DNA from 4 places in the Yersinia antarctica genome. Region 1 is predicted to be linked to each of the others. Evidence: predicted binding sites of a transcription regulator. Region 1 holds the regulator's gene; each other region holds the start of a gene.

Region 1 (8,282 bases):
AAACTTCTGTTATAGAAAATTAATTGCGGAGGGCATTCTATCCGCTGCGATATTCTGTTGTGAAACGGTAATATTTGCACCATGCTATTAAAAAATTTGATAGCAAATTGGTGATGTAAAAAGGTGAAAAACTATGTGGTCTGAATATTCACTGGATGTGGTGGACGCAGTAGCCCGTACTGGGAGTTTCAGTGCTGCTGCTCAAGAATTGCACCGCGTACCGTCTGCGATTAGTTATACGGTGCGCCAGTTGGAAGAGTGGTTGGCCGTTCCGTTGTTTGAACGACGTCATCGCGATGTGGAATTAACCGAAGCTGGCGTGGTTTTTATTAAAGATGCGCGAGATGTTATCAAAAAAATGAATGACACACGCCGTCAGTGTCAACAGGTGGCGAATGGTTGGCGTGGGCAGTTAAATATAGTAATAGATAAAATTGTTAAACCACAGCGTAGTCGCCGTTTAGTGTTGGATTTTTACCGACATTTTCCTGATATTGAACTGCGGGTACGCTATGAAGTATTCAACGGTGTGTGGGATGCGCTGGTGGATGGGCAGGCGGAAATGGCCATTGGTGCGACCCGCGCGATCCCGGTCGGTGGGCGGTTCATCTTTCGCGATATGGGCTTTTTAAGCTGGCATTGTGTGGTGAGTGTCGATCATCCTTTAGCCCAATTAACCGAGCCACTTAGCGATAATCAGTTACGGCCTTATCCCTCACTTTGCCTGGAAGATACCGCCCGTAATTTACCTAAACGTGACACCTGGACTTTAGCAAACCAGCAGCGATTGGTCGCCCCGGACTGGGCAACGGGAATCGATTGCCTGTGTGCAGGATTGTGCATCGGGATGGTGCCGGCACACATGGTATCGCCGTTGATTGAGCAAGGGAAGCTAGCGGCACTGACGCTGGCTGAACCGTTGCCCGATAGTCCATGTTGCTTGACCTGGGAGCAGAACAACCATTCACCAGCATTGGCCTGGCTGCTGGAATATCTAGGTGACAGTGTCACACTTAATACCGAATGGTTGAAAGATGACAGTGAGTTATCAATCAATGACTGAGGATTAATGAGGCAAGATTAGCCGCCGATAGAGCTAAACACTACCGGCAGGAGAGGATTAACGGCGATAATCGAGGAACGGGCCATCAGCGACAGAACGGCGCTCAATCAGTTTAGGGTGTACCTCAATGGTCTGCGAATCTTCACGTTTGCTGACAATACGGTCAAGTAACATGGCAAAGGCCGTTTCGCCCAAGCGCTCTTTGGGCTGGTGAATAGTGGTAAGCGCCGGCGAGAAATAGCGCGCATTACGCACATTATCATACCCGATCACCGAAATATCTTGTGGTATCCGTAGGCCCAACTCATCAGCAGCACATATCGCGCCCATGGCCATAATATCGCCGCCACAGAACACCGCCGTTGGGCGATGTTTTTGTGTCAGGATTTGATGCATCGCTTTATAACCGGATTCCGGTTCAAAATCCCCTTGGACCACCCACTCATCACGCAGGGTAATATTTGCTTCTTCCAGTGCTTTCAGGAAGCCCTGGTGGCGGCCACCACCGGTATTACGGGCTAACTGGCCGGGGATAGCCCCAATGTCACGATGACCGCGCTCAATCAGGTAACGGCCCGCCAAATAGCCGCCTTCAAAAGCGTTATCAATAATCGAGTCAGTAAAATCACCCCGTGCGGTTCCCCAATCCATGACGACCATTGGGATATTGCGATATTCTTCCAACATCCCGAGTAGCTGCTCAGGATATTCTGAACACATCACCAGCAACCCATCGACACGTTTTTGTGCCAACATCGCCAGATAAGCTTTTTGCTTGTCCAGATTATTATGAGAATTACATAAAATCAGGGTATAACCTTTGCTATAACAACTATTTTCGACCGCTTCGATCACTTCGGCAAAATAGGGCGCTTCGCTGGATGTTGCCAGTAAACCAATTGATTTAGTGTGATTAACTTTCAAACTGCGGGCTACAGCGCTGGGTGAATAATGCAGTTCTTTAATGGCAGCCCACACCGCAGCCTTGGTATTCTCGGCGACGAAACGAGTTTTGTTGATAACGTGCGAAACGGTGGTGGTGGACACACCCGCGTGTTTGGCCACATCTTTAATCGTTGCCATAAAAAGAATGACTCCTAAGCTTACCGGTTACAGTAGGGTAAGTATTATGTTAATCGTTTGCCTGCATAACCCGAAAACCGCTCAGACAAAAACACGATATTAGGCTGGGAAGTTAAATCAGCTGATTGTCTGAGAGTATTTATTGGACGTTATTAGTCGGTATGCAGTTATGAACTGCGAATTTTGGCTGATCTGGAGGAAAAGTGAAAGGGGTAATCAAAGTTATAAAGTGCGTAATGAGCACAAGATTTTTTTTCTGAACTGTGGGAAAATAATTTAACACACTAACTATGTGCCTTTTCCCTACTACAAACTAACCGGCTAAGGAGTTTTTATGGATACCAATCTGAAAATGTCGCTGATTACGACTGTTGGTGCGCTGGCGATGATTATTGTCTTTAGCTTCGTGGCGGTAATGAATTAATTAAACCGCTTGCCGGTGTGAAGTGATAAGTAGGGCGGGTTAATCCCGCCCTTAATTATTTTTACGCGTAATGCGACGATGGGTTGTCACTCTTCTTGCCGTATCAGGCTAAATTTTTCTCAACGAAAGACCAGTTAACCAGTGCCCAGAAGTTTTCCAGGTATTTTGGCCGCGCATTGCGGTAATCAATATAGTAAGCATGTTCCCACACATCTACGGTTAACACTGGTTTATCGTTGGTGGTCAGTGGAGTTGCTGCATTAGACGTACTGACAATCGCCAGTGTGCCATCTGCTTTTTTAACCAGCCAGGTCCAGCCCGCACCAAAGTTTTTTACTGCCGCATCAGTAAATTGTGCTTTAAATTCAGCAAAAGAACCAAATGATTGATTAATGGCATCGGCAACTTTGCCCGTAGGTTCGCCGCCGCCGTTAGGTGACAGGCAGTGCCAGTAGAAGGTGTGGTTCCAGACTTGGGCCGCATTATTAAAGATCCCGCCATTAGCGGTTTTTACAATCTCTTCCAGCGTCTTACCCGCAAACTCAGTGTCTTTAATCAAGTTATTGAGATTAACCACATAGGTGTTGTGATGCTTGCCGTAGTGGTATTCCAGCGTTTCAGCTGAGATGTGGGGCTCTAGCGCATTTTGCGCATAGGGTAATGCCGGTAATTCAAAAGACATCGCTCTCTCCTTTCGGGGTTGCTCAGGGTGTTTGCTCCTCAAATCACATCAATTGCCACGGGCAGTGAGGTGGCGAAGAGCGGTTAAAGCTTAATTGTTGTATTTTTGTTGTGGGTATTAATCTTAACAACTTTCAACAGGAATGACAGATATAACCATACTGTTTGATGGGTGATTGTATCACCGTTATGCCATGGGGATAACAAGTGCAGGGGCGTTATTGTGCCATCAGCACCCGGTAGGACAACCGGGCGCAAACTGAAGTCTTAGCGGATGGTTTTCGGTGTGACCACACGGCGTGCGCCAACGTAATGATCCTGCCAGTAGTCATTGTCCAGCATACTGATACGAATTTCTTCACCAGTGCGTGGGGACTGAATGAACTTACCGTTACCCAGATAGACGCCTACATGGTCGGCGACGCCACGGTTGGCAATATTGAAGAACACTAAATCCCCGCTCTCCAGCTCAGCACGTTTGACGGGGGCGGCGTCACGCAAGTGATACATCTCGTTCGCGGTACGCGGCATTTTTATTCTGATCACGTCTTTATAGGCGTAATAGATAAGCCCGCTGCAATCAAATCCGGTATTAGGAGAGGTGCCACCCCAACGATAAGGTTTACCGACTTGCTTCATCAGTTTGCTCATCGCGGTCTGTTTGGCGTGTTGATAGCGTTTTTTATGCGCTGGACTGAGCTTGATTTTACTATTGGCGACTAATTCGGTAGCCGCTTTGCCTTGGGTTTTATTTCTGTGTCGGCCATAAGCGACTCTTTCTGTTTTTTTACCTGCAGTCACTTTTTTATTGGCTGCAGTTTTAATATTGGTTTTTTTCGTATTGCTGGTTTTTTTTGTAGCGATTTTACTGACTTCCTGCGTTTTCTTTTTAATGGTTTTAGTCGTGCCGGCGGCAATTTTCTTTTTATCGCTGCTGGTTGCTGTTTTATTGGTAGTCACTTTGCTGGTAGGGGTTTTATTGCTGGCTACTTTTACTTTTTTGGTACTTTTATCTGCTTTACGTTTTTTACGATCATCAGGGCTGGCCTGGCTGACCTGTCCTTTCTTCTGCTCAGCAGACACATGAGCCTGCGGCGACGCATGCGCCAGATTTAAAAATAGCTGGGTAAACAGCAGCACAAACAGCGTAAATATTAAACGCATAATAACGCTACCAACCTTGCCCTGAGATGAATATGAAGAGTCACAGTATTGCCGAAACTCACGATATAAAAAAGCAGAGAGCGACAGGATCTTAATCGATATTGTGAGAAAACATTAATGGCTTAGATATTGTCGCTTTTTCACACGTCTAATGGACTTAAATCAACCATACGTCAACGAGTTATCTCTTTCCTACTTGAAGCCGCAGGGGGAATCCCATAAAGAAGATAATAGTGAAGTGATGGGATCAAAAATGTTATTCTAAATGCACATATTTGTAGCTGACAATATAACCATTCGTCCACGGAGTAAAGCCCCTGCAAAAGATGGCGTTTTATTCCAGTGGTAACAGTCGCTACAATAGGCCGGACGCAATAATAAAACAGCCCTAATGGATAGGTTCTAAGTATTGTAGCCACTATATGGCTTGAGGAAGCAAGAAATGACGACGATTGATAAAATCCAGCGCCAGATAGCAGAAAACCCAATCCTGCTTTATATGAAGGGTTCACCTAAGCTGCCAAACTGCGGTTTCTCGGCTCAGGCTGTGCAGGCGCTGTCTGCCTGTGGCGAACGCTTTGCTTATGTTGATATCCTGCAAAACCCGGATATTCGTGCGGAACTGCCAAAATATGCTAACTGGCCAACCTTCCCACAATTGTGGGTTGATGGTGAATTGGTCGGCGGTTGCGACATTTTGATGGAAATGTATCAGCGTGGCGAACTACAACAGTTGTTGAAAGAAACCGCTGACAAATACCGAGCACAAGAAGAAAAGCCTGCCGCAGAATAGGGCATGTGTGTTTTCTGTGACAAAAATAAAAAGGTGGCCTTTGGGCCACCTTTTTTGAACGTAAAATTGTTGCGTCTTCTCTCATGAACAATCTTATTTCGTGAACACTGCGCTATTCGGATTCCCCCGCCGGTATAGGCCAGCCACCCAGTTTTTTCCAGCGGTTGACCAGTTCACAGAATAATTTTGCCGTTTGCATGGTGTCATACAATGCGGAGTGCGCCTGACTACTATCAAACGGAATACCTGCCGTCAGGCAGGCTTTCGCCAGCACAGTTTGCCCCAGCACCAGCCCACTGAGCGCCGCAGTATCAAAGGTTGCAAATGGGTGGAACGGGTTACGTTTCAAACTGGCGCGTTCAGCAGCAGCCATCACGAAGCTGTGATCAAAATTGGCGTTGTGTGCCACGATAATAGCTCGGTTACAACCTTGATCTTTCAGCCCTTTACGCACGGCTTTAAAGATGGCGTGCAAAGCATCGTATTCACTCACAGCACCACGCAAAGGGTTGGTTGGGTCAATGCCATTAAATGCCAGTGCTTCTGGTTGCAGATTGGCACCCTCAAATGGTTCTACATGGAAATGCAGCGTTTCATCGGGTAATAACCAACCATCCTTGTTCATCTGCAAGGTTACGGCAGCAATTTCTAATAATGCATCGGTTTGCGCATTAAAACCGGCGGTTTCCACATCAATTACAACGGGGTAATACCCACGAAAACGGCCACTTAGGGCGTTAAGATCACTTTTATCTGCCATCAGTTTCTTATCTTCATCGAATTCAGCGCGCATTATGTCAAATTTTAGCGCGGGATGCAGGGGGATATCGCGATGAGAAAAAAGGCACCTTAGGTGCCTTTGCGCTAATCAGTTGCCAAGGCCGTGTCCGGCGCTCTTATTCTCGATTAACTCGATTTTGTAACCGTCGGGATCTTCGACAAAAGCAATAATAGTATTACCGCCTTTTACCGGGCCGGCTTCACGGGTCACATTCCCACCCGCCTGACGAATTTGATCGCAGGTAGCGGCAACATCATCCACGCCCAGCGCCAGGTGACCAAATGCAGTCCCCATGTCGTAACTGTTCACGTCCCAGTTATAGGTCAGCTCAATCACTGAACCTTCACTTTCATCGCTATAACCGACGAAAGCCAGCGAGTATTTATACTCCGTGTTTTCGCTGGTACGCAGTAAACGCATCCCTAATACCTTGGTGTAAAAATCGATAGAGCGTTGCAGGTCACCAACGCGGATCATGGTATGGAGTAAGCGCTTCATAATACCTCTTTATAATCAACAGTTTAAAGTCTTAAAATCATTATAAATCAAAACTGATTCATAATCATATAGTAATATCATCCCGCTCTCTACCATGACTCTTCTGATATTTGGTTATCATTATGGCGGGATTGTCCCTGGAAAGGGGGGAATAAATTGACTTTTTTTGTGACATTATGTCAGTACACTATTCTGATTCAGTAAAATATCTGTATTATCCCGTGGCTAGTCGTAGGAATTTTATGGGTACTATTCTTATGGATGAATCATTAAATGGACTCTTTAGTTGTAGCGATAGCAGAAGCTTTATTTAATTTATTGGTAAGCCTATTTTCTTTTTTATTTTCGATAATACTCTTCGTGGTTGAAGCAATTTATTCTTTAACCTAGGGTGCTAAATGGATACGTAGATTAATCACAGTAGGCGTATTGAGGGCTATTGCGGGTATTATCGTCTTTTTTGCCATCATGTGAAGATCAATTTAATCGACTCTCCCGCTATGCGTTCTTGTGGTTAATCATCTGCATGTTAAGTAATATCATTAAAAAACAATCTGTTAATTTATAGTTGAGTACCGTCACTTCTGAAATATCAGTTTGATGCCTAGCAGCGCCATGACCAAACCACCAATACGGTCAAAATATATTTTGAAACGCATATAATAGTTTCTTGGTACCGGGGCTGACAGGACACAAGCGACGATTGCGTACCAAATGAGGTCAATCAAGAATGCCAGAACAGGTAACACAATATACATCCAGCCCACGATATTCTGAGTAAGGATTGCGGCAAATATGCCGCCAAAAACCAATGCTGTATTGGGATTACTAATTTGTGTAATAAGCCCGATATAAAACGAACGAGACAGACTTGTTTGTCCGCCAACCTCGGGTTCAAATTTTATTGCTTTTTTAGGCGCGAAAAACATTTTAAAGGCTAAATAAATGAGATAAAAACCGCCGCCGATTTTAAGTGACATATATAGCCAAGGTACGGTGAGTAGCAAAGATTGCAAACCAAGCAGAGCGACCAAGGCAAAGAATGCACACCCGGTGCCCATGCCTAAAGCAACGGCTAAACCATTTTTAAGTGAGGATGACATTGCCGTTCGCGCAACAAGGATGAAACTCGGCCCTGGAGACATAGCCCCTAAAGCTATCACTCCACTGATGGTTAAAACAGAAATAATAGTGCTGTCCATTTTATCCTCCCTGTAAGTATTCCTCTGTTTCTACTCGTCATTTTTTACAAAATCAATGGCTTTATCTTGTTTCCAAAGAATTCGAAATGAATCACTAAATACCTAAGTCGATAGCGGGGGTTGTATTACATCATCCGTAGTGGGGGCAATTGCGCCATTTTTTGTGTTATCTCACCTGTAGCCATAAACAAAACAGCCAGTCAGAGGGTTAATCTAACTGGCTGTTATTCAATGATTTAATTTACGGACTAATCACAGAGTTGGGTAGTCGGTATAACCTTTTGCGCCACCGCCATAGAAGGTATCACCATCTGGTTCATTCAACGGAGCCTGTTGTTGCAGGCGGGTTACCAGATCCGGGTTAGAAATATAGCTACGGCCAAAGGCGACGGCATCAATAAACCCTTTATCAATGAGCTCTTCAGCTTTTTCAGCCGTGTATGCACCGGCACCCACAATCACACCTTTGAATTTGGCGCGGACGGCATCACGGAATGCGTCGGAGTAAGGCTTACCACCCGCCCAGTCGGGTTCCGACATGTGCAGATAAGCAATATGACGTTTGTTCAACTCGTCAATGAGGTACAACGCAG
Region 2 (8,282 bases), 1.6 Mb from region 1:
AGCCATTATTAGTTTTACTTATTATTGATAAGAAATATCAATTTCCTCTGATGCTGCTCTCCCCGTAATATGCTGCTAATTCCTCTCCAATTCTCTCGGCCCGTTTTGAGTATTATTTAAAGGTAACAGTATGTTAGCTGTCTATTTACAGGGCTTCGCCCTCAGTGCTGCGATGATTTTACCCCTCGGGCCACAAAATGCCTTTGTGATGAACCAGGGGATTAAGCGTCAGCACCATTTGATGAGTGCCTCACTTTGTGCGCTGAGTGACATTATCTTGATTTGTGCGGGGATCTTTGGCGGTAGTGCTTTGCTGAGCCGTTCGCCATTGTTACTGGCACTGGTCACATGGGGCGGTGTGGCTTTCCTGCTGTGGTACGGCTGGGGCGCATTGATGGCAGCCTGGCGTGGGAGGGGCTCCTCATCTGCAGCCGCAACCGGCGCGCAAGGGCGTTGGCCAATAGTTATAACCCTACTGGCGGTAACCTGGCTCAATCCGCATGTCTATCTCGATACCTTTGTGGTGCTCGGTAGCCTTGGCAGCCAGTTATTACCCGACTCCCGGCCTTGGTTCGCTTTGGGAGCCGTGAGTGCCTCTATTGCCTGGTTTTTTGCCCTCGCGCTATTGGCTGCGTGGTTATCACCGTGGCTTAACCGCTCAACGTCGCAGCGGGTGATTAATCTGTTGGTCGGAGGGGTAATGTGGTTTATTGCTTTTCAGCTAGCGCAACAAGCACTAAATCTGTGAGTTTTTATCATTAATCCGAATCCCATGATTCATAAGATATGCTACGGTTGATGTGTTAATCCGGTTACCGACAGCAAATTAATCACGCTGCCAATGAGATTCGAGTGAGTGTAATTAACTGCAAATGTATTTGTCGCTGATTGAATTCACTGGTTATCTAGCTGAGGTCGACTGAGTTGTCATAAATAATTTGCCATGTATATCTTAGGAGGCACTGTGAAGTTGAAGACATTGGCTTTGGCCGCAATGATGGGATTAGGGACGTTACCTTTGGCGCTACAAGTTCAGGCAGCCGAAGTGCCAGAAGGGCCGCATGTTGTCACCTCCGGTACCGCCAGTGTTGATGCGACACCGGATATTGCCACTATCGCTATTGAAGTCAGTGTATCTGCCAAAGATGCGGCAGATGCCAAAAAACAGGCGGATACCAGGGTCGCGCAATATTTTGATTTCTTACGTAAAAGTGGCATTGAAAAGAAAGATATCAATGCTGCCAATATTCGTACTCAACCTGAATACGATTACCAGAAAAGCGGTGAAGCGGTCTTGAAGGGATACCGTGCCGTGCGCCAGGTTCAGGTAACATTACGCCAACTGGATAAGTTGAATGAGCTGCTAGATGGTGCGCTGAAGTCTGGTCTAAACGAGATCCGTGCGGTGGAACTCGGGGTAGCAAACCCGGACACATACCGTGAGCAGGCGCGTAAAAAAGCCATTGAAAATGCTATCAGCCAGGCAGGATCATTGGCTGATGGATTCAAAGTTAAACTTGGGCCGGTCTACAGCATTCGTTACCACGTCGCTAACTACCAGCCTATGCCGGTAGCACGCATGTTTAAAAGCGCTGAAGCGGCACCAGCCACCGATGCCGCACAAACTTACGAACAGCAGACCATCCATTTTGATGATCAGGTTGATGTCGTGTTTGAACTCCAAACTGCGACCAGTACCGCTAAATAAATCAATCCTGCCGTAATACCTGACGCCCATAAGACAACAGGGCGTCAGTCACCTTTCTCATGGTTCTGCTTTCCGGTGCAAACCGGTGCCAGAACAGCATTCGTCGTTGCAGTAATCCTGGCGTCAGATTGATTAATTCGCCTGAAGCTAGCTCTTTCTCGATTTGCAGATGCGGGATCATACAACAGGTGGTTCCTTGTCGCGCTAACTGCACAAAAGCTTCGGAAGAGTTAACAATATGGCAGGGCACGCTGCCCGGTGATAAATCAAAGTTCTGCTGTAAAAACGCCTGATGCATATCATCCAGATGGTCAAACGCCACCGCTGGCGCTTTCAACAATGCCGAGCGGGTTACGCCATTAGGGAAATAACGCTCAGCGAAAGGTTTGGAGGCGACAAACAGGTAATCCAGCGCACCGAGTTGATCAACCAGACAACTGGGGAGCGGTTGAGGTTGGATACTGACAGCACCCACAACCTCGCCGCGACGTAACCGTTCCTGAGTTCGAGTCTCATCCTCGACTTGTAAATTCAGCCGGATAGGGGAATCAGCCAGCACCGGTTTCAATGCCGGTAGCAACCAGGTCGCCAAACTGTCGGCGTTCACTGCCAGCGACAATAACAGTGGTGTATCTCCGCCATTATCATTGCCCAGCCACTCTTCTTCCAGTAACTCAACCTGATGCAGTAACGCGAGCAGTTTCTGCCCTTGTTCGGTTGGCCGTGGTGGCACGGTGCGCACCAGCAGCGGTTGTCCGAACAGATTCTCCAACTGCTTGATGCGTTGAGATACCGCCGATTGGGTGATGCAAAGTTTTTGTGCAGCGCGTTCAAAACCGCGTTCACGGATCACCGCGTCCAGCGCTTGTAGCGTACGGTAGTCTGGGCGTTTCATCGGAGTCATCTCTCCAAATATTAAGTCGATACAGCACTATGCCACATTTTAGCCAGTTTGTTATGACAGGATGCCAAGGTGTCAGCCACAAATAAACCGGCATAACTGTGATCCGGCTAGAATTAACTACCACGCGAGTTGGCTTTATTCACACAATCACCACTGCGGATGCTCTATAATGACCTCAGGTTTTCTTTCACATCAAGGCGTGAACTTACCATGACTCAGGATGAACTTAAAAAAGCAGTGGGCTGGGCAGCATTAGATTATGTAAAACCTGGTACCATCGTTGGGGTCGGCACTGGCTCGACCGCAGCACATTTTATTGACGCACTTGGCTCCATCAAAGGCCAGATAGAGGGGGCGGTTTCCAGCTCTGATGCCTCTACTGCCAAACTGAAAAGTTACGGCATCCACGTATTCGATTGTAATGAAGTGGATGTATTGGATATCTATGTTGATGGCGCTGATGAAATTAACGACCAGATGCAGATGATCAAAGGCGGTGGTGCTGCGCTGACCCGCGAGAAAATCATTGCTGCTATTGCTCGTCAGTTTATCTGCATCGCGGATGCGTCCAAGCAGGTTGCTATACTGGGTAAGTTCCCGCTGCCGGTTGAAGTTATCCCAATGGCCCGCTCTTATGTGGCTCGTGAACTGGTTAAGCTGGGTGGCTTACCGGAGTATCGTCAGAACGTCCTGACTGATAACGGCAACGTTATTTTGGATGTCCACAATCTGAGTATTTTGGATGCCATTGCGTTAGAAAATAAAATCAATGGTATTGCCGGTGTCGTTACGGTCGGCCTATTTGCTAATCGGGGGGCTGATGTGGCACTGATTGGCACCGCCGACGGCGTTAAGACCATAAAATTAAAGTGATCGGTTAACTCGCTCTCAGGATGAGGTTCGCTACTTCATCCTGAAAGTTTTTTTGCCTTTAAATATCTTTTCTTAAAATCGCTAAATTTGGTGATATATATCACATTTCTTCATTTCGTTTTATTAACCTGCCATTAACCCTCTTCACGCCAGTTTTTTATTCCATAAATTAACATTGACACTGATTGTTATGCTGGCTGGCAGGCAATCGTTTGTATTGCTGCCCGCGTAATATTTGTTATGTTGACAGGGTGCTGACCGGATTCATTCGATAGCGGCAGCCACATCTGAAGTCTGAAAATAGGGTCGGGGACATGGCAAAAGTATCACTGGAGAAAGACAGAATTAAGTTTCTGTTAGTGGAAGGGGTGCACCAGAGCACGGTTGATAATCTGCGTGCTGCCGGATATAGCAATATTGAATATCATAAAGGTGCCTTAGACACCGAATCACTGAAAGCATCGATCAAAGATGCTCACTTCATCGGCATTCGATCGCGTACGCATCTGTCTGAAGAAGTTTTTGCGGCAGCAGAAAAATTAGTCGCGGTAGGTTGTTTCTGTATCGGTACCAATCAGGTTGATTTAAAAGCGGCTACCAAACGCGGTGTGCCGGTATTCAATGCACCTTTCTCCAATACCCGTTCGGTAGCTGAAATGGTACTGGGCGAGTTACTGCTGATGTTCCGAGGCATTCCATCGGCTAACGCCAAAGCTCACCGTGGTGAGTGGAACAAGCTGGCGGTGGGTTCCTATGAAGCCCGTGGCAAGAAGCTGGGCATTATCGGTTATGGTCATATCGGTACCCAACTCGGGATTCTGGCAGAGAGTGTCGGGATGAAAGTATTTTTCTACGATATCGAAAATAAACTGTCGTTAGGGAATGCACAGCAGGTGCGTCACCTGTCTGATCTACTGAATATGAGTGATGTGATTAGCCTGCATGTGCCGGAAAACCACTCCACTAAAAACATGATTGGCCCTGAACAGTTGGCTCTGATGAAGCCGGGTGCGATGCTGATTAACGCCTCACGCGGTACCGTGGTCGATATCCCGGCCTTATGTGATGCGTTGGCCAGCAATCATTTGGCAGGCGCGGCAATCGACGTATTCCCTGAAGAGCCTGCAACTAATAAGGACCCGTTCAATTCACCCTTGTGCGAGTTTGATAATGTGTTGCTAACACCACATATTGGTGGTTCCACTCAGGAAGCGCAGGAAAATATCGGTGATGAAGTGGCAGGTAAGCTGGCGAAGTATTCCGACAACGGCTCAACGCTGTCTGCGGTCAACTTCCCTGAGGTTTCTCTGCCTGCTCACGGCGATAATACCCGCCGTCTGTTGCATATCCATGAGAACCGCCCAGGCATCCTGACCAGCATTAACAAAATCTTTGCCGAACAGAATGTCAACATTGCGGCACAGTATCTGCAAACCAGTGCTGAAATCGGTTATGTCGTCATTGATGTTGAGACTGATGATGCGGAAAATGCAGAAAAAGCATTGCAGGCGATGAAGGCGATCCCGGGAACTATCCGTGCTCGTTTGCTTTACTAATAACTATTTGTATTGAATGACTAAACACCCGCTATCTATAAAATATCGGGTGTTTTTTTATTTTGCAGGATTATCTCTTACCACTGCCACACTTTTGTTGGTGTCACTATCTCTGGCAATGGTACATCCCAAAGCTCACAGGGCAAGTGCTCTACCCATTGGCAATCATGGGCCAGGCCAATAGGATAAGGGCGCCCTTGCTGCCAGTGTTGCAGCGTACGGTCATAAAAGCCACCACCCATACCTAAACGTTGCCCGAGGCTATCAAACGCCACTAACGGGGTTATTACCATATCCAATTGGTTTAGTGGCAGAACTTCTCGCACATCTAATTGTGGTTCAAGGATTTTCAGGCGATTACGGATAAGCGTGCTATCAGGGCGATAACGCAGAAATAATAAATTACCGGGGCTGAAAGGGTGCAAAACCGGCAGATAAACCTGTTTTTGTTGCTGCCATAGCAGCTCAATAATGGGGCGGGTATTGAGTTCACCATCGAAGGAGAGGAACACGGCAATGGTGTTAGCCTGACGGATTCTGTCATGCTCAGCGATATGCTTTGCCGCCAGATGCGCTGACTGATGCTGTTGTTCCGCAGTCAACAGACGCCGACGTTCACGAATCTCACTACGAATCTTTTGTCGCTCAAGGGCATATTGCGCAGTCAAAGGCATATTATTTATTCAAAAATATGTTGTTAATTTAAAGGATAATTTTTTGATTAAAAAGACATTTTATTGATTCGGAAGATATATTGCTGATGCCAGTAGACAGCCAATGTAAAACGAACGTGATAACCCCAAATGCTGGTTAATCGATAAAGAGAGGATCTCCGAGATGCCGCCGCAGGCTGTAACCCTTGAACCCATGGTTCAAGGTGAACGCAGCGTCGCAACCTTAAGGCTTCTCGGCGGACCGAGCATGCGCACCAGTTACGGAGTCACTACATTCTGTTGGTATTAAATATCGGCTCAGGGGACTGGCCCGCTGGCAAACACCTCAGAGAAATTTTTTACTCACTGCTGAATCTATCATTCAACAGAGATTTATTCAAACTGTGCATCCTGACGTTCAGAGATGCGACCTTGTTCAAGCAACGCCTGTTCAATGGTCTGTTGTAACATCCGAATACGTTGCTCCATATTGGATGCATAGTCACGGGTTTTCAACCTTTCCTGAGCTAATTCGTGACAGACATTCAATGCTGCGATAAAAACTAACTGCTCAGTATTTGTGACTCTAGTGCGAACTTTGAGATCTTGCAACCGTTGGTTAAGATCTTCTGCTGCCATGTTCAACGCGTCTTGTTGTTCTGGCGGACAATTGACTCTTAACGAGCGACCAAAAATTTGAATATCTACCGGTTGTGCAGACATGCCACCTTCCTGACTAATTTTCGCGCCAACCTTGTAAACCAGAGGCAAAATGCTCGTAGTTGCAAAGCGGGCGTCACTATATATATATCGATACCAAGATTCAACCCCTAATACCCGTTGGGTATTAGGGTCTAGCGCGTTGCGTTTTCTGGTATAGCGACCTTTCTTGGTGGTAGCATAACACGAACTTATCCTGCCAACGATGACCAATACGCATGTCTATAGAGAATACATTACCAACTTACCAATCACTTGCCTTGGCGTTAAGCCAGCAAGCGGTAGCATTAACCCCCGCAGAAATGCATGGCCTGATCAGCGGCATGCTCTGTGGTGGCAGTAAAGACAATGGCTGGCGCACGCTGGTACATGACCTGACCAATGAGGGCGTTGCCTTTTCACAAGCGTTGGGATTGCCGTTACAACAGTTACATGAAGCAACACAAGAAGCGCTGGAGAACGAAGGTTTTATGTTCCAGTTGCTTATCCCTGAAGGGGACGATATCTCGGTTTTTGACCGTGCTGACGCATTATCAGGTTGGGTCAACCATTTCCTGTTAGGTTTGGGTATGTTGCAACCGAAATTGGCGCAGGTGAAAGATGAAGTGGGTGAAGCCATTGATGATTTACGTAATATTGCCCAATTAGGCTACGACGAAGATGAAGATCAAGAAGAGCTGGCTCAATCATTAGAAGAAGTTATTGAGTATGTGCGTGTGGCGGCTATTTTGTGCCATATCGAATTTACTCAACAGAAGCCGACTGCACCAGAGATGCGTAAGCCAACACTACATTAAATGATATGGTGTAATATGTTGAATTAAGTCGATTAAATCGGATGTTCCAGGAGGGTGTGATGACTCAGCAAGAATACCAGAACCGCCGTCAGGCGCTGTTGGCGAAGATGGCCCCGGGCAGTGCAGCACTGTTTTTCGCCGCACCGGAGGCTACGCGCAGTGCGGATTCCGAATACCCTTATCGTCAGAATAGCGATTTTAGCTACCTGACGGGGTTCAATGAACCGGAGGCGGTGTTGATTCTGGTAAAAAGCGATGAGACCCATAACCACAGCGTGTTGTTTAACCGGGTGCGGGACTTAACCGCCGAGATCTGGTTTGGCCGCCGTTTAGGGCAAGATGCGGCCCCCCTCAAGTTAGGTGTTGACCGCGCATTATCCTTCGATGAAATCGACGAACAGCTCTATTTGTTGCTCAATCGCCTTGATGTGATTTATCACGCGCAGGGGCAATATGCTTATGCAGATAAAATTGTTTTTGCCGCGCTGGAAAGATTACGTAACGGTTTTCGTAAAAATTTACGTGCACCGGCCACGCTAACTGACTGGCGTCCATGGTTGCATGAAATGCGCCTGTTTAAGTCAGTTGAAGAAATTACTGTGATGCGCCGCGCCGGTGAAATCAGTGCGCTAGCCCATACTCGCGCGATGGAAAAATGTCGCCCAGGTATGTTTGAGTATCAGTTGGAAGGGGAGATTCTGCATGAGTTCACCCGCCATGGCGCGCGTTACCCGGCATATAACACTATCGTTGGCGGTGGTGAGAATGGCTGCATTTTGCATTACACCGAAAATGAGAGTGAATTGCAGGATGGTGAGTTAGTGCTGATTGATGCAGGTTGTGAATACCGTGGCTATGCCGGTGATATCACCCGCACCTTCCCGGTTAACGGCAAATTCACGCCAGCACAACGTGAGATTTATGACATCGTTCTGGCCTCGATTAATAAATCAATAGAATTGTTCCGCCCGGGTACCAGTATCCGCGAAGTCACCGAGGAGGTGGCGCGCATTATGATTACGGGTCTGGTTGGTTTGGGCATTCTAAAAGGTGATATCGAGCAATTGATCG
Region 3 (8,282 bases), 460 kb from region 1:
GAGATTGGTTTAAACCGGGGCAAGCAGGTAATTTCGCTACTCGCGGCTCTTGGGCCTGTACACCACTGGTGATACCCGCCAATGCAGTGATCAATACCAAGGCTAATCCTGTCTTTCTCATCATTCCTCCAAATATTATTATTTCTATCCTATGGTAGGAACGATGATTGAAAGGTAGGTTACAGAGTGAACAGCGTTGCAGGGTAATAATGATAACGCCGTTTAATTAACACCGCGTAAATTCAATCACATAAAACTGTTCCAGCCCAGGATAGATCTCCTTAATCACCTTTTTCAGCTCATCCAATGACATATTTTCTTGCTCCGCATGACGGTCAGACAGTGCCTCCAGCGTGATTGGCGTGACTGATTTGACCATAATGTGGCAGAAGAATACGCCATCTTCATTGCGACATACGCGCAAGGTTTCCCCTGGGCGGAAATCGGATTCACTGCTATCCCGGATGGTGATCGTCTTACGATCTGCCAGAATATCCGCCTCAAATCGGCTAAAGAAGGTGATTTCACGATTCATTTTAGATCCCTTTTTCACTTTCTGCTGAAAGTTGGCAAATTAAGCGGCTTGATTTTCTTCAGATTTGTTTTTTTTCTCTGGTACATTCTTTTCCGCTTTCACTTTTGCTTGCCCATCGACAGGAGTCGCAGGGTTAGCACCTCGAAGAATTTGCCCCAAAGCCTCTTTATTTTCTGCCAGGAAGAAACTCAGCGCTTCGCGTTGATCTTCTTCAAGGGTTAAGGGAGCCTGTGACAGCCACTCAGACAAATTGTCAGCCAAATCCAGCATTTTATCGTAAGCATCGGCTTCTTTTTTGGTTGTGAAAGTCATTTTTTCCTCACCCTGTCTTACCACGACGAATTTTATTTCAACGGCCATTGCTGTATGTCCTTTTCATGTCTTTCACGCCCACAAGTAACTGTACATATAAACAGTATAGTGTGAGTTGTCGGGGGGATGCAACAGTCATCTCCCCTTCGTGTAATTATTTCAATAAACGGGCTTTGCAGTTTTTGCCTTTAATCTTGCCTTGTTGTAATTGCTGTAAGGCACGTTTGGCACTGGCTTTACGGATTGCAACATAGGCATGGACTGGGAACATATCAATCTTACCGACGTCAGCAGCGGTCAGACCGGCCTCACCGGTTAAAGCACCTAAAATATCACCTGGGCGAATTTTTGCTTTGCGCCCACCATCAATGCATAACGTGACCATTTCAGGCTCTAGCATCGTGTTAGCACTACGGCTCACCTGTTCCGCCGGGGTCCATTTCAGTTTTATTTGCAGATAATCTTCAATGGCATGCGCGCGGGACATCTCTTGTGGTGTACACAAGCTAACCGCCAGACCACTCATCCCTGCCCGACCAGTACGACCAATACGGTGCACGTGAACCTCTGGGTCAAAGGCCAGCTCAAAGTTAACCACCAGCGCCAGATCTTTAATGTCCAGGCCTCGGGCTGCTACATCGGTTGCCACCAGCACACGACAACTGCGGTTGGCAAAACGCACCAGCACCTGATCACGGTCACGTTGTTCTAAGTCACCATGCAAAGCCAGCACACTGATTCCACGAGATTCCAATGCTTCATAGACACTTTGGCAATCTTTCTTGGTGTTACAGAAAACCACACAAGAACTCGGCTGATAATGACTGAGAACTGATATCAGTAGCGGCAAACGTTTTTCGCGGGTGGTTTCAAAGAACACCTGCTCAATGGCAGGAACTTCATCGCCATCATCAACTTCAACATTGATTGGTTGGCGTTGAACTCGCGCACTGATTCGTTCGATACCGACCGGATAGGTAGCTGAGAACAGTAGGGTTTGGCGCTGTGGCGGGGTATAGGCAATGACATCGTCGATGGCATCGGTAAAGCCCATATCCAGCATGCGATCAGCCTCATCCAATACCAGAATCTTAAGATCTTCCAGTACCAGTGTTTTCTTACGCAAATGCTCCTGAATACGCCCCGGCGTGCCCACAACAATGTGTGGCGCATGTACCAGTGAATCCAATTGATGCCCCATCGGTTGGCCACCGCACAAGGTCAGGATTTTAATGTTTTGCGTGAAACGGGCCAATCGGCGCAACTCTTTGCTGACCTGATCAGCCAATTCACGGGTCGGGCACAGTACCAATGCCTGGGTAACAAACTCACCGACCGCAATTTTATCGAGTAAACCAATACCGAATGCCGCAGTTTTGCCACTGCCGGTTTTGGCTTTTGCCCGGACATCCTGCCCGTTGAGGATTGCCGGTAAAGCCGCAGCCTGTACCGGTGTCATCTCGGTATAGCCAAGTTCATTAAGATTGGACAACTGCTCAGCAGGCAGCGTCAGGGAAGAAAAGGAAGTTGTGCTCACGGCAGTAACTCTTATAACTGGATGGAATGGCAGCGACAGCCTGAAGGCAAGCGCAAGATTTTGGCGCGATAATACCAGAAATGGGGGCATTGCCGGAGTTAAACCGCAAAAAACAAACCAAATACGCAATGCGCTGCGCATATATTGATATCGACTCACTGCCATTCGCCAGATACGCAATCGTTTTCGTTGCCATTTTGCCGTATACTGGCGCCCGTAAAATTGATCGCGCGACAAATAAATGTGCAACTATCCCACTGATGTAGGTACCTAACTATGCTAACTATTGGAACCGCTCTGCGCCCAGGCGCTACCCGTGTCATGTTGCTTGGCTCTGGCGAGTTGGGTAAAGAAGTGGCTATCGAATGCCAAAGACTGGGGCTGGAAGTGATTGCCGTGGATCGCTATGCAGATGCACCCGCCATGCATGTTGCCCATCGCAGCCATGTAATTAATATGCTGGATGGCTCGGCGCTGAAACAGTTGGTCGAACAGGAAAAACCGCACTATATCGTGCCAGAAATAGAAGCTATCGCCACCGATATGCTGGTTGAACTCGAGATGATGGGCCAACGGGTCGTGCCTTGTGCCGAGGCAACCCGGCTGACGATGAACCGTGAAGGCATTCGCCGTTTAGCGGCAGAAACCCTGCAATTGCCAACCTCTAGCTACCGTTTCGCCGACACTGATAGCGCATTCCGTCAGGCCGTTAGTGAAGTGGGTTATCCCTGTATCGTTAAGCCAGTAATGAGTTCTTCCGGTAAAGGCCAAAGTCTGATCCGCAATGCAGGTCAACTGCAAACCGCCTGGGATTATGCCCAACAAGGTGGCCGCGCCGGGGGTGGCAGAGTGATTGTTGAAGGCTTGGTTCGTTTTGATTTTGAAATTACCCTGCTGACAATCAATGCTGTTGATGGCATCCATTTTTGTGCGCCTATTGGCCACCGTCAGGAAGATGGCGACTACCGTGAGTCTTGGCAACCACAGGTGATGAGTGAGACCGCCTTCGCGCGCGCAAAAGCGATCGCGTCTCAGGTGGTGAAAGCTCTCGGCGGTTATGGCTTATTTGGCGTGGAATTATTTGTTTGTGGCGATGAAGTGATTTTCAGTGAAGTGTCACCGCGCCCGCACGATACCGGCATGGTGACGTTAATTTCACAAAATATGTCTGAGTTCGCATTACATGTCCGGGCATTTCTTGGTTTCCCGATTGGCACTATCCGTCAATATGGCGCGGCCGCTTCAGCGGTTATTTTACCTGAATTGACCAGCCAGAATATTGCTTATCATGGCTTAGAAACTGCGTTGACTGGCGATACGCAAATTCGCTTATTTGGTAAACCTGACATTGCCGGCAAACGGCGTTTAGGGGTGGCGCTGGCCGTCGCTGATGATATCACTACCGCCATCGAAGTAGCGAAACGAGCCGCAGCGGCTGTCGTGGTCAGTGGGTAACCCTCAGCCCGTTCATCTGGTTATCCCATAAAAAACCCGCCAATTAACGGCGGGTTTAATCAGTTGCTATCCCGAGCTTATCCCTCGTACGGATCCTCAATGTCATCCGCATCTTGCTCATTATCACGGCGATAATCAGATTCATCATGATCATCAAAATCAGTATCTTCAAAGATAGCCATGGCTTGTGGATCATCTTGGTGCCGCTCACGGATTTCTGCGGCCACCAGTGCGATCGCTTCACCACTGCTCATACCTTCTGACATGAATTTGTGAATACGTTCGACAGCTTCTTGCTGTTCCTCATGGGAAAGTGAAGGCATACCCGCTAGCATTGATTCATCTCCAACATATAATTGATTAAGTATACCTGTTTATTCGGGTCTGCGGTGAATTGACTGCCCCAGACGACCCGCCCGCCAATTTATGCTAATCTTCACTGCGGCGCGCTGCGAACTGCGTCATCGCGCCCCCAATATGTCCATCCGAAAGAAAAGAATAGTGACTCATGAGTGTGAAATCCCTGACCATCAAAGCCTTGCCTTATCAGCCTGACGCCCTGCTCCAACAATTTGCTCCACTCGCCAATCAAAGCTGGGCAATGCTGCTGCATTCGGGATTCGCAGAACATGCTCATAATCGTTTTGATATATTGGTCGCTGACCCGCAGGTAACACTCACCACTCGGGGCCTGCAAACGGAGATAATCAGCGCGCAAGGCCGAGTCTGCTCCCCGGCAGATCCCTTCTGTTTATTACAGCAGCAGCTCGATAAATTCGCCTTGCCACTGCCATCACACCCTGACCTGCCATTTCTGGGCGGTGCATTGGGGTTATTTGGTTATGACCTGGGCCGTCGAGTTGAGAAGTTGCCGACACTGGCCGAACAAGATATCGCATTACCGGATATGGCGGTCGGCTTGTATGACTGGGCGCTGATTGCCGACCATCATTTGCAGAAGCTGACGCTGGTGTGTCATGGGGATGCCGAGCAGCGCCTACTCTGGCTACAGCAGCAACAGAGTCCTAAAGCTCCCCAGTCATTCACACTGACCAGCCCATGGCAGGCCAATATGTCGCGGGCGGAATATGGCGAAAAATTCCGCCAGATTCAAGAGTACCTGCACAGTGGTGACTGCTATCAAATTAATCTGGCACAGAGATTCAGTGCTGAATATCAAGGTGATGAATGGCAAGCCTTTCTGTCGTTGAGTCGCAGTAATCGCGCACCGTTTTCGGCCTTTATCCGCTTGCCACACAACGCCATACTGAGTGTCTCGCCGGAGCGCTTTTTATGGCTGGAAAACCATCAAATTCAAACCCGCCCGATCAAGGGCACACTGCCACGTTTGGAGCTCCCCGAGCAGGACCGCTTGCAGGCTGAACGGTTAGCTAACTCACCGAAAGATCGGGCTGAAAATCTGATGATAGTGGACCTGCTGCGCAACGATATTGGCCGTGTGGCACAACCAGGTAGCGTGCGGGTGCCTGAGTTATTTGTTGTTGAGCCTTTCCCGGCAGTGCACCATTTAGTTAGCACCATTACCGCGACCCTGCCTGCTGAATGCCCGGCGACGGCGCTGCTTCGAGCCTGCTTCCCCGGTGGTTCAATAACCGGAGCACCGAAGATTCGTGCCATGGAGATCATCGAACAACTGGAGCCACAGCGGCGCAATGCCTATTGCGGTAACATTGGCTATATTAGTTGCTGTGGTACGATGGATACCAACATCACCATCCGCACGCTGTTGACCGAAAACGGCAAAATCTATTGTTCTGCCGGTGGAGGAATTGTGGCTGATAGCCAGGAGCAGGCTGAATATCAGGAAACATTTGATAAAATCGCCCGCATTTTGCCGCAACTGGAAATGCCTGGCGTTGAAAAAGACAGCTTATAAGCGAGCCATTCTGTGAGTGAATTATTTATCGGGCAAACTTTGTCTGAATTTATCAGCCGGTTTCAACTGCAACTGCCCCAAGCTGGCAGCTTTACGGCCAATAGCCACCATGCCGCGGTTTTAATTCCGATAATTTGTCGACCAGAGCCTACTTTACTGCTGACACGGCGCTCTGATCATCTGCGTAAACATGCCGGTCAGGTCGCCTTCCCCGGCGGCAAAGCAGACAGGGAAGACAGTTCATTGATTGATACCGCACTGCGTGAAGCGCAAGAAGAGGTCGCTATTCCTGCTTCGGCGGTACATGTCCTCGGGCAACTGGCGCCATTAGACAGTTCCAGTGGTTATCAGGTCACCCCGATTGTTGGTTTGATCCCCGCTAATATTGCCTTTCATGCTAATGAAGAAGAGGTGGCTGGTCTGTTTGAAATGCCCTTACACGAGGCGCTTAGCCTTTCACGCTACTATTCTCTGGATATCCATCGTGGAGGTGTCAATCACCGGGTCTATCTTTCTTGGTATGAGAGCCAGTTTGTCTGGGGCTTGACGGCGGCAATTATCCGGCGGCTGGCACAACAGGTGAGTATTTAATCTAAAACCATCACTCAAGCATGGGTAATGAGTGACACACCTCACAGCGTTGCCGCTAAAAAAGCTGAATTACAGCATAAAGCGATCCCTATCACCCCATCACATCGATTTTTACTCTACTTTCCTTGCACAACCATTTTAAAAAAACTGTAAACTGGCCTGTCAGCGTTATGAAATATCTGTAAAATAACATTCATCACTATAAACCACTAAAAATGTAAGGTTAAAACCTGATAGTGAGCGCCACTGATGTCATCCTAAGCTGCTCTCGATTTAGTTCGTGGGTGATAACACAGGCAGACACCATATGTAGTTAATTTCATATGGTTTTTGATCGTTTTTTAGCCCTAAATTGATCGTGATATGTAACTGTTGCGGCATCAAATCGATGCGGCTAACACCAGTAGGACCCAAATAAACAAGGGTCTGTGATGGCAATACTTCATGTATAAATATTTATCATGCGAAGTAACCTGCTGCTATCCACAGAACTCTTATACTTAATATAGATATTCTCAGTCACATTCATATGCACTGGGAATAACAAAATGCGTTGTTAAGGAGTTATAGCGTGATTAGCGTTTTTGACATGTTTAAGATTGGTATCGGCCCATCCAGCTCTCATACTGTTGGGCCAATGAAAGCTGGCAAGGAGTTTGCTGATTTGCTGGTGACTCAGGGCTTGATGCCATCTGTCACGCGTGTTGCCGTTGATGTTTACGGCTCACTCTCATTGACAGGGAAAGGTCATCACACCGATATCGCCATTATTATGGGGTTAGCCGGCAATATGCCTGACACCGTGGATATCGACAGCATCCCAGCCTTTATCCGTGATGTGGGATTAAGCCAGAAATTGATGCTTGCCAATGGGTTGCGTGAAGTTGATTTCCCACGGGAAGGCGGAATGGTGTTCCGCAGCGATAATCTGCCACTGCACGAAAATGGCATGCAAATCCACGCCTTTGCCGGTGATGAGAAAGTGCTGAGCAAAACTTATTATTCAATCGGTGGGGGTTTCATCGTTGATGAAGAGCATTTCGGCAAAGCCGCGGTAAATGCCGTCAGCGTGCCCTATCCATTTAATTCTGCTGAAGAAATTCTGGCAAACTGCAAGCAAACTGGCATGTCTATCTCCGGTATGGTGATGCAGAATGAGCTGGCGATGCACAGCAAAGAAGAGATTGAAGCCTATTTCACCGCTATCTGGCAGACCATGCGCGCCTGTATTGATCGCGGTCTGAACACCGAGGGCGTATTACCGGGTCCTCTGCGTGTACCGCGCCGCGCCTCCGCATTGCGCCGCCTGCTAGTCTCTTCCGATAGCCTGTCCAGTGATCCAATGAACGTTATTGATTGGGTCAATATGTTTGCACTGGCAGTTAATGAAGAAAATGCGGCTGGCGGGCGTGTTGTTACCGCGCCAACCAACGGCGCTTGCGGTATCGTCCCCGCAGTGCTGGCATATTACGACCACTTTATTGAGCCGGTCACCCCGGAAATCTTTATCCGCTATTTCCTGTCATCAGGTGCTGTCGGTATTTTGTACAAGATGAATGCCTCTATTTCTGGCGCTGAAGTAGGCTGTCAAGGTGAAGTGGGCGTTGCCTGCTCAATGGCAGCCGCAGGTCTGGCTGAATTACTGGGTGCCAGCCCAGAAAAGGTCTGTATTGCCGCTGAAATTGGCATGGAACACAATTTGGGGCTGACCTGTGACCCGGTTGCCGGCCAGGTACAAGTGCCTTGTATTGAACGTAATGCCATCGCATCAGTAAAAGCCATTAACTCTGCACGTATGGCGATGCGCCGCACCAGTGATCCACGCGTCTCCCTCGATAAAGTTATCGAAACCATGTTTGAGACCGGTAAAGATATGAATGCCAAATATCGCGAAACATCCCGTGGCGGTCTGGCTATCAAAGTGCAATGTAATTAATTTATTACATTGAAAAAAT
Region 4 (8,282 bases), 980 kb from region 1:
CACTTGGCATATCAATGCCATACACATTCGGGAAACGAATTTCCGGTGCCGCAGAGGCGAAATAGACCTTCTTCGCCCCAGCCTCACGCGCCATCTCGACAATCTGTTCTGATGTGGTGCCACGCACGATAGAGTCATCCACTAATAAGACGTTCTTATCACGGAACTCTGCGCGGTTGGCATTCAGTTTACGGCGCACAGATTTACGACGTTCCTGCTGACCCGGCATGATAAAGGTACGGCCAACATAACGGTTTTTCACAAACCCCTGGCGGTACGGTTTATCTAGAATACGGGCGATTTCCAGCGCGATATCGCAAGATGTTTCCGGGATAGGAATGACAACATCAATATCCAGATCTTCCCACTGCTTGGCAATTTTGGCACCCAACTTCTGGCCCATGCGCACGCGCGCACTGTAAACAGAAATTTTATCCATAAAGGAGTCTGGGCGAGCAAAATACACATACTCAAACAAGCACGGATTGTATTTCGGATTTTCAGCACACTGGCGGGTAAACAACTGGCCTTTTTCCGTGATATACACAGCTTCGCCCGGCGCAACATCCCGCAGGAATTCAAAGCCAAGGGTATCCAATGCCACACTTTCAGAAGCGACCATATATTCATTGCGGCCATCAACTAACGTGCGTTTACCAATAACCAGCGGGCGAATACCGTTAGGGTCACGGAACGCGACCATCCCGTGGCCGATAATCATCGCAACACAAGCGTATGCCCCACGGATCAACTGATGTGTTGCGGCAACAGCAGCAAAAATATTGTCTGATTCCAATGGATAATGTTGGAAACGGTCCAATTCACTGGCAAAAATATTCAGCAAAATTTCCGAGTCAGAAGTGGTGTTCACATGACGGCGAGAAACTTCGAATAATTTCTTTCTCAGTTGGTGAGCGTTAGTCAGATTACCGTTATGAGCGAGAGTGATGCCAAACGGTGAGTTAACGTAGAAAGGCTGAGCCTCGGAAGCACTGGAACTGCCAGCCGTCGGGTAACGAACATGGCCAATACCCATATTCCCCTGTAAGCGCAGCATATGCCGGGTTTCAAATACATCCTTCACCAAGCCGTTTGCTTTACGCAGCCGGAACCCATTATGGGCATCAATGGTAACGATGCCCGCAGCATCCTGGCCTCGGTGCTGAAGCACCGTCAGCGCATCATAAATCGACTGGTTTACCGGTGCAAAACCGGCGATACCGACAATACCGCACATGTTGTCTTTTCCTCATAAGCCGCTCCGAATCGGTAATTGATTCGGTAAGAAACTCGACGTGCTCTGCAGGTAGTCAAAGAACCACCTGATTATATAACTGAACTGCGGGATTAATTGTGACTGTTTCCAGTCAACACTCTGTGAGAAGCCGGTAAACGTATCCAGAAAGAACAGCATGGCAGAGACTATCAGAACACCTCGCAGCGCGCCAAAACAGACACCCAGCACCCTGTCAGTTCCTGATAAACCAGTACGTTCAACCAACGAACCAATCACATAGTTAACAATAGCCCCGACGATCAATGTCGCGATGAACAAAATGCCGATGGCAATTCCGTTGCGAACTACTTCATCTTCAAAACGCGTGAAATAGACAGCAAGGTAAGTGTAAAAATGGCTGGCAACAAAAAACGCACATCCCCATGTTACAAGTGACAATGCTTCACGGACAAAACCCCGGATTAAGCTGACCAATGCAGAAAATCCGATAATCCCTATAATGACGTAATCAATCCAGACCATGACTATTCCAATGACGAAATCGCCGCTGCATCCTGTTCGCGGCGAATTCTAACAGAAAAAGAAAACGTTTGCGTAGGGGAATTCTTACCCGCGACAAATTAAAGTGCGGCGATTTTAAAAACAACAATCGCCGCACAAACTTAGCTCAAAAACCCCGTACACCCTGATATCTTAACTCTCGGCATAAACCTTAACGCGCCGTGCCATAGGGCTTAACTTGCCCATTCAGGCCGCTTAATGAATTAAGCTCTGGCAGCGCAGATTGCAATTTTTGTTTTGACGCATCTGGCCCGACATACACACGGGTTATTTGGCCTTGAACCGGCGTTGTAGGCACCGTAAACGCCCGATGACCTGACAAGCGCAGCGTCGCCACGATTTCATTCACTTTAGCTGCGTTTTTCAACGCGCCCAGTTGGACGACATAAGCCTGCCCTACCGGTGCTTTTTCTTCTGTGACCGGTTTAGTTTCCGGCTGAACGTCCGGTTTAACCTCAGGTTTAGGTTTTACTTCCTGCGGTTTTTTCTCTACCGGTAGCGATTTGACCTCAACCGGTTTCTTCTCAACAGGTTTCACCTCAACCGGCTTACTCTGTATCACTGGCGGTGCCACGATAGTCGGTTCAGACGGAGGGTTACCAGCATCATTAGCAGCCTGAGAGGCGGAATCATCTTTGGGGACATCCACGGCTTGCGCCGCACCTTCCGGTGGAGCAATAGGCAGAGGTTGACTGACCGGACCAACCGCATCGATCTCCTGACTATCACCTGGTTTTGGCACTAATGGGATAGCGGCGAACTCATCCTCATAATGCTTCTTTTTACCATCCAGTAGCCCCGGCAGCACAATCACGCCTAACGCCACCAGAATTATGGTCCCGACTAAACGGTTCTGGAACTTACTTGCCACTCGCACTCCCAATTCAATGCCTTGATAAACTCAAGTTGTCACAAATTCAGGCTGTCATAAATCCAATACAGCCATCACATGAGCGACAGTATGGAAAGAACCACAGACAATAACCACATCCTGTGGTTTTGCATCCAACATAGCCTGACGCCAGGCCGTTTCTACATCGCTAAACTGGCGTGATAACTCCAAATGCTCGGCTAATTGCTCCGCCGTCGCCCCACGCGGCCCTTCAAGCGGTGCGCAGTACCATTCATCGACTTGTTCAGATAAACAGGCCAGCGTCCCGCCGATATCTTTATCTGATAGCATACCTACCACAGCCCGTACTTTACCGTGTTTTGGCAATCGAGCCAGCCTGTCGGTGAGATAACGTGCTGCATGCGGGTTATGGGCTACATCCAAAATCAGCAGTGGTTGCTCACTGACAACCTGAAAACGCCCTGGCAAACTGGCAGCCAACAAGCCCTGGCGAATAACCTTATCGCTTAAAGGCAGGCCAGAATAGTGCAATACGGCCAAAGCTGTCGCCGCATTTGCCAAAGGTACGTTTGGTAAGGGTAGATTGGTCCAATGATGGTTGCCACACTGCCAATCCCAGGCATTTTCTTGTTGTTCACCTGGCTGTTGTTGGCTAAACCGCCATGCGTCATCACGGCGATACAGTTGTGCCCCCAATTGCGCCGCAACATCGGCAATCGACTGCGGCATATCCGGTTCGCCAACCACGGCAGGTTTCCCCGCACGGAAAACACCAGCCTTCTCGCGGCCAATGCTTTCTCGATCGAAGCCCAACCAGTCAGTATGGTCTATGGCAATACTGGTAATAGCCGCAACATCAGAATCGACTATATTGGTCGCATCCAAACGTCCACCCAGCCCCACTTCCAGAATCACTACATCAAGCTTAGCCTGCTTAAATAATTGCAGCGCAGATAAGGTGCCAAATTCGAAGTAAGTCAGTGATATACCCGCGCGCCCGGCTTCAATTTGAGCAAAAGAGTGGCTGTGTTCAGCCTCAGACAGTTCTTGCCCCTGAATACGGACTCGCTCGGTGTAACGCAAAAGGTGAGGTGAGCTGTAAACCCCGACCCGCAGACCCGCTGCAAGTAAAATTGATTCCAGGGTACAACAGGTGGTGCCTTTGCCATTAGTACCGGCAACGGTGAAGACTTTTGGGGCAGGGTTAAGCAGATCCAAACGCTCAGCAACCTGTTTAACACGTTCCAGACCCAACTCGATTGGTTGAGAGTGCAAACGTTCAAGATAGTAAAGCCACGCGGCCAAAGGCGACGTGGCTTGGGGAATTTGATGGTTTTTCATGAGTCCCGTCACTGGCCTTTATACCCACCATACTTCAAGCTGCATGTGCGTTGACTGCTTTCGTTGCTCGGCCCCCGTCCATGGACCTCGCCTCTGCGAGGCCGCTGCAAGCAGCGTTCAAATCGGTTCCTGACCGATTTGTCACCCGAATCAATGACTAGCGTCAACTCATCAGGATTATGAGCCTCTAATGAGACTCACCCTGCGGGCCAGCGCAAGCGATGTTCAACATGGTTTACAACCAAGTTGTCACTCAATTGCCGCCTTCCTGCAACTCAAATTATTTTGGGTAAATATTTTCTTTTTTAAAGCTATAAAGCTTAAGTTGCGACAATGCACAACAACCGGGCATCACCTTATCAGGGTGATGCCCGCGTGGATAATCAGGCTTCGGCCTGATTATCCGCCTGAGCAGTATCGGCTTTACTCTCAATCACACTGGGTTGTGGCTGATGCGTTAATTTAGACAAGATGCTGGCAATTGTCTGACGCATCACCGGGCGGCGAACGATCATGTCGATAGCGCCTTTTTCAATCAAGAACTCACTGCGCTGGAAGCCCGGCGGCAGTTTTTCCCGAACGGTTTGCTCAATAACCCGTGGACCAGCAAAACCGATTAAGGCTTTTGGTTCTGCGATATTGATATCACCCAACATTGCCAGACTGGCGGAGACACCACCCATGGTAGGATCCGTCAGCACAGAAATGTACGGCAAGCCACGCTCTTGCATTTTAGCCAGAGCAGCACTGGTTTTTGCCATCTGCATCAGTGACATCAATGCTTCTTGCATACGAGCACCACCACTGGAGGAGAAGCACACCAACGGGCAATTATCTTCCAGCGCCTGCTCAACTGCACGCACAAAACGGGCACCCACCACTGACGCCATTGACCCACCCATAAAGGCAAATTCAAATGAAGCGGCAACGATCGGCATCCCTTGTAAGGTCCCTTTCATGGCAACCAAAGCGTCTTTTTCGCCGGTATCTTTTTGTGCGGCAGAAATGCGATCTTTATACTTTTTGGAATCCTTGAATTTCAGGATATCCTTCGGCTCCAGTTCGCTACCCAATTCAACTTCACTGCCTGCATCCAGTAGCATATGTAACCGTGCACGGGCTGTCATACGCATATGGTGATCACACTTAGGACAAACTTCTAGATTACGCTCTAACTCGGCACGGTAAAGCACCTGACCGCAACTGTCACATTTCGTCCACACCCCTTCAGGAATACTCGCTTTACGGGTTTGTGTAATATTGCTTTTGTTAAGAATTCGTTCAATCCAGCTCATCGATGACCTTTCTGTTTGAACCTGGCTGTTGCCAGTCCGCTGTTCATGCTTTAACCATCTCCCTGAAAACATCCCAACAAAAAATGCCTGAGATACACGCCATTACAACGTGGCTAAGGCACTGGAACTCGGGTTGTCCGCAGGAACAGACCATAAATGTCACTCATTAAACCATATTGGCTCGACAGTGTAGATAAAAAACTGGTCGAACCCACGGCTTAGGTAACGTTTTTACTGATTTTTTTGCCGTGATTGCGCGCGCCGATGCCGCCATACCTCAAATACACCCGGCAAAATTGACACCACAATAATGGCAACAATTAGCAATTTCAGATTGTTCTGCACGATAGGTACGTTACCAAACAGATAACCAGCATAGGTGAATAACAGTACCCATACCAACGCCCCAATCACGTTATAAGCCGCAAAGTGGCGATAAGACATTTTACCCATTCCGGCGACAAACGGCGCAAAAGTGCGGATAATCGGGACAAAACGTGCCAAAACAATCGCTTTACCGCCATGTTTTTCGTAGAACTGATGGGTTTTTTCCAGATAGCTGCGGCGGAAAATTTTGGAGTCCGGGTTACTGAATAGTTTCTCTCCGAACACCCGCCCAATGGTGTAGTTAATAGCATCGCCCAAAATAGCGGCGGTAACCATCAGTGCCACCATAATGTGCACATTGATATCATTGGACGGTAATGCTGCCAACGCACCGGCCACAAACAGCAAAGAATCTCCTGGCAGGAACGGCGTCACCACCAGACCGGTTTCACAGAATAAGATCAGGAATAAAATGGCGTAAACCCAAACCCCATACTGCGCCACCAGCTCCGCCAGATGGACATCAATATGCAAAATAAAATCAATAACGAAACGTATAAATTCCATAAATACTCTCAAATGGTAAACATACTTGTGCTTTGAGTGAGTGAGATTAGCTGAACTTCCTTAGGTATTCCTTAGCCCAAGGCGACCTCACTCATCAATGTAGAGAAATCAGTCGTCTGCCAAAAAAAGGGGTCCCATTGGCGCTGTTGGTAGCGCAAAACGTTCGGGGTAATCAACCGCGACTAAATACAACCCTTCGGCTTTCGCTGTTGCCGCAGCACGTGATCGGTCTTTCAGTGCCAGCAACTGGGCCATCCAGTTGACATCCTGATTACCACAGCCAATCTCAATCAAGCTACCAACAATATTACGCACCATATGATGAACAAAAGCGTTGGCCTTGATATCTACCACGATATACGCGCCATGTCGGGTAACTTTGACATGTTTTACATTTCGCCATGGGGTACGCGACTGGCACTGTATCGCACGAAACGAGGTAAAATCATTCTCGCCGAGTAAACATTGCGCCGCTCGTTCCATTTTTTCAGCATCCAGCGGCAGGTAGCAATGGGTTACCCCTTGCGCCAACACCGCTGGACGATAGCGATGGTTAAAGATGATATAGCGATAACGGCGGGCAGTAGCGCTGAAACGGGCGTGAAAATCGTCATCCACTGTTTTTATCCAGCGTACGGCGATATCTGGAGGTAAATGGCTATTGACCCCCATCGTCCAGGCGGCATCTTTACGCACCGCCGAGGTGACAAAATGCACCACCTGCCCGGTGGCATGTACACCAGCATCAGTGCGCCCAGCACAAAATACGCCAATGGATTCATCGGCAACTTTTGACAAGGCAGCCTCCAAACAAGCCTGCACACTGGCAACCTCCAACTGCCGTTGCCAGCCGAAATAGCGGCTGCCGTTATATTCAATACCCAGCGCAATTTTTATACCGGCCGTTTCAGCCACTATGTCTTGTGGCTGAGCCAACTCGAGTTCGGACATCAGTACAGTTGCTCCTGCAACAGGTGCTCCGCCGTTTCAATCGCCATCAATGCGCCACCAAAACGAATGTTGTCGGCCACTGACCAGAACTGCAACACTTCGGGAATGCCATAGTCATTACGCACACAACCAATACTCAGCACCTCACTGCCCGAGGCATCACTGACCTGTGTTGGATAATCATCCTCTTCAGATAATTGGATATCTTCGCAATTTTCCAGTTCGCTGCGCGCTTCATCTGCGGAGATTGGGCGCAAGGCTTCCAGATGAACCACTTGTGCCTGACCGTAAAATACCGGTGATTGAATGCAACTCACCGAGATAGGCAGACCTTCGTCTTGCAATACTTTACGCACCTGATCAACCAGACGGCGCTCTTCACGCACACTGCCCTCTTCATCAGCCAGCAACGGCAACACGTTAAATGCCAGTTGTTTGGCGAAGATACTTGGCTCCGCAGGAATGCCATTTAACAACTTGGCACTTTGACCGGCCAGATCGTCCACAGCGGCCTTGCCATGGGCGGAGGCTGAAATCAATGCAGTGACATGCACGCGGGACAAGCCAGCCTGTTCCGTCAGTGGTTTAATCGCCGTCAGCAACTGGCTGGTCAGGCTATCGGCTACCGCCACAATATTGCGATTGCGATATTCTGCCAGCACCTGAGGATTCACACTTGGCACCACCAGCGGTACATCTGGTTCCATCGCGAACAGGCCACTGCTGTCGATAACCAGGCAACCGGCATTCGCCGCTTCTTCCGCATAGAGTTGTGAGGCTTCGCGCCCGGCAACAAAGAAAGCTAACTGCGCCTGAGACCAGTCAAATTCAGCAACATTTTCAACCAGTAAACTTTTACCATTAAAGCGCACAGAAGCACCGGCGCTGCGTTCGCTGGCCAGCGGATACAATTCACCAACCGGGAACTGGCGCTCATTTAACAGCTCCAGCAAAGCTTCACCTACTGCGCCCGTTGCTCCTAACAGAGCAATATTCCAGCCGTCAGACATGTTGGTTTTCTCCACTAACGTTCATTAAATTACAAGGGTTCATTCAGATACTAAGATCGATTGAAAGAGAAAGGCGGTAAAAAAACCGCCTGACAATCAATAAATTAACGTTTATACCGCGCTTATAATAACTGTGTACT

What was found. The regulator PurR, encoded in region 1, represses purine synthesis genes. The targets are predictions, from matches to a motif close to CANGCAAACGTTTGCNTG.
Positions count from the first base shown of each region.
Region 2: serA (phosphoglycerate dehydrogenase) is a predicted target of PurR. The motif match lies at 3,687-3,704, and genes of this name have one in related genera.
Region 3: purT (formate-dependent phosphoribosylglycinamide formyltransferase) is a predicted target of PurR. The motif match lies at 2,558-2,575, and genes of this name have one in related genera.
Region 4: cvpA (colicin V production protein) is a predicted target of PurR. The motif match lies at 1,817-1,834, and genes of this name have one in related genera.

Region 1 covers NZ_JBSJQF010000001.1:2,329,037-2,337,318, forward strand. Annotated here, with positions in the region: gene punR (DNA-binding transcriptional activator PunR) at 134-1,063, shown strand; gene purR (HTH-type transcriptional repressor PurR) at 1,121-2,146, opposite strand; gene cydH (cytochrome bd-I oxidase subunit CydH) at 2,481-2,570, shown strand; gene sodB (superoxide dismutase [Fe]) at 2,674-3,252, opposite strand; gene ACWJJO_RS10750 (C40 family peptidase) at 3,519-4,415, opposite strand; gene ACWJJO_RS10755 (Grx4 family monothiol glutaredoxin) at 4,858-5,208, shown strand; gene rnt (ribonuclease T) at 5,321-6,001, opposite strand; gene gloA (lactoylglutathione lyase) at 6,077-6,487, opposite strand; gene ACWJJO_RS10770 (LysE family translocator) at 7,066-7,689, opposite strand; gene nemA (alkene reductase) at 7,942-8,282, opposite strand, start outside.
Region 2 covers NZ_JBSJQF010000001.1:3,904,095-3,912,376, reverse strand. Annotated here, with positions in the region: gene argO (arginine exporter ArgO) at 131-748, shown strand; gene ACWJJO_RS18175 (oxidative stress defense protein) at 965-1,708, shown strand; gene ACWJJO_RS18170 (LysR family transcriptional regulator ArgP) at 1,710-2,603, opposite strand; gene rpiA (ribose-5-phosphate isomerase RpiA) at 2,823-3,485, shown strand; gene serA (phosphoglycerate dehydrogenase) at 3,800-5,041, shown strand; gene ACWJJO_RS18155 (5-formyltetrahydrofolate cyclo-ligase) at 5,119-5,715, opposite strand; RNA gene ssrS (6S RNA) at 5,867-6,050, opposite strand; gene zapA (cell division protein ZapA) at 6,088-6,417, opposite strand; gene ACWJJO_RS18140 (YecA/YgfB family protein) at 6,633-7,211, shown strand; gene pepP (Xaa-Pro aminopeptidase) at 7,271-8,282, shown strand, end outside.
Region 3 covers NZ_JBSJQF010000001.1:2,792,112-2,800,393, forward strand. Annotated here, with positions in the region: gene yebF (protein YebF) at 1-121, opposite strand, end outside; gene yqfB (N(4)-acetylcytidine aminohydrolase) at 227-535, opposite strand; gene ACWJJO_RS13030 (YebG family protein) at 575-895, opposite strand; gene dbpA (ATP-dependent RNA helicase DbpA) at 1,002-2,384, opposite strand; gene purT (formate-dependent phosphoribosylglycinamide formyltransferase) at 2,661-3,839, shown strand; gene ACWJJO_RS13045 (YoaH family protein) at 3,917-4,174, opposite strand; gene pabB (aminodeoxychorismate synthase component 1) at 4,348-5,736, shown strand; gene ACWJJO_RS13055 (CoA pyrophosphatase) at 5,749-6,327, shown strand; gene ACWJJO_RS13060 (L-serine ammonia-lyase) at 6,899-8,263, shown strand.
Region 4 covers NZ_JBSJQF010000001.1:3,305,883-3,314,164, forward strand. Annotated here, with positions in the region: gene purF (amidophosphoribosyltransferase) at 1-1,237, opposite strand, end outside; gene cvpA (colicin V production protein) at 1,250-1,759, opposite strand; gene dedD (cell division protein DedD) at 1,950-2,669, opposite strand; gene folC (bifunctional tetrahydrofolate synthase/dihydrofolate synthase) at 2,724-3,992, opposite strand; gene accD (acetyl-CoA carboxylase, carboxyltransferase subunit beta) at 4,376-5,287, opposite strand; gene ACWJJO_RS15365 (DedA family protein) at 5,519-6,181, opposite strand; gene truA (tRNA pseudouridine(38-40) synthase TruA) at 6,290-7,132, opposite strand; gene ACWJJO_RS15375 (aspartate-semialdehyde dehydrogenase) at 7,132-8,142, opposite strand; gene pdxB (4-phosphoerythronate dehydrogenase PdxB) at 8,265-8,282, opposite strand, start outside.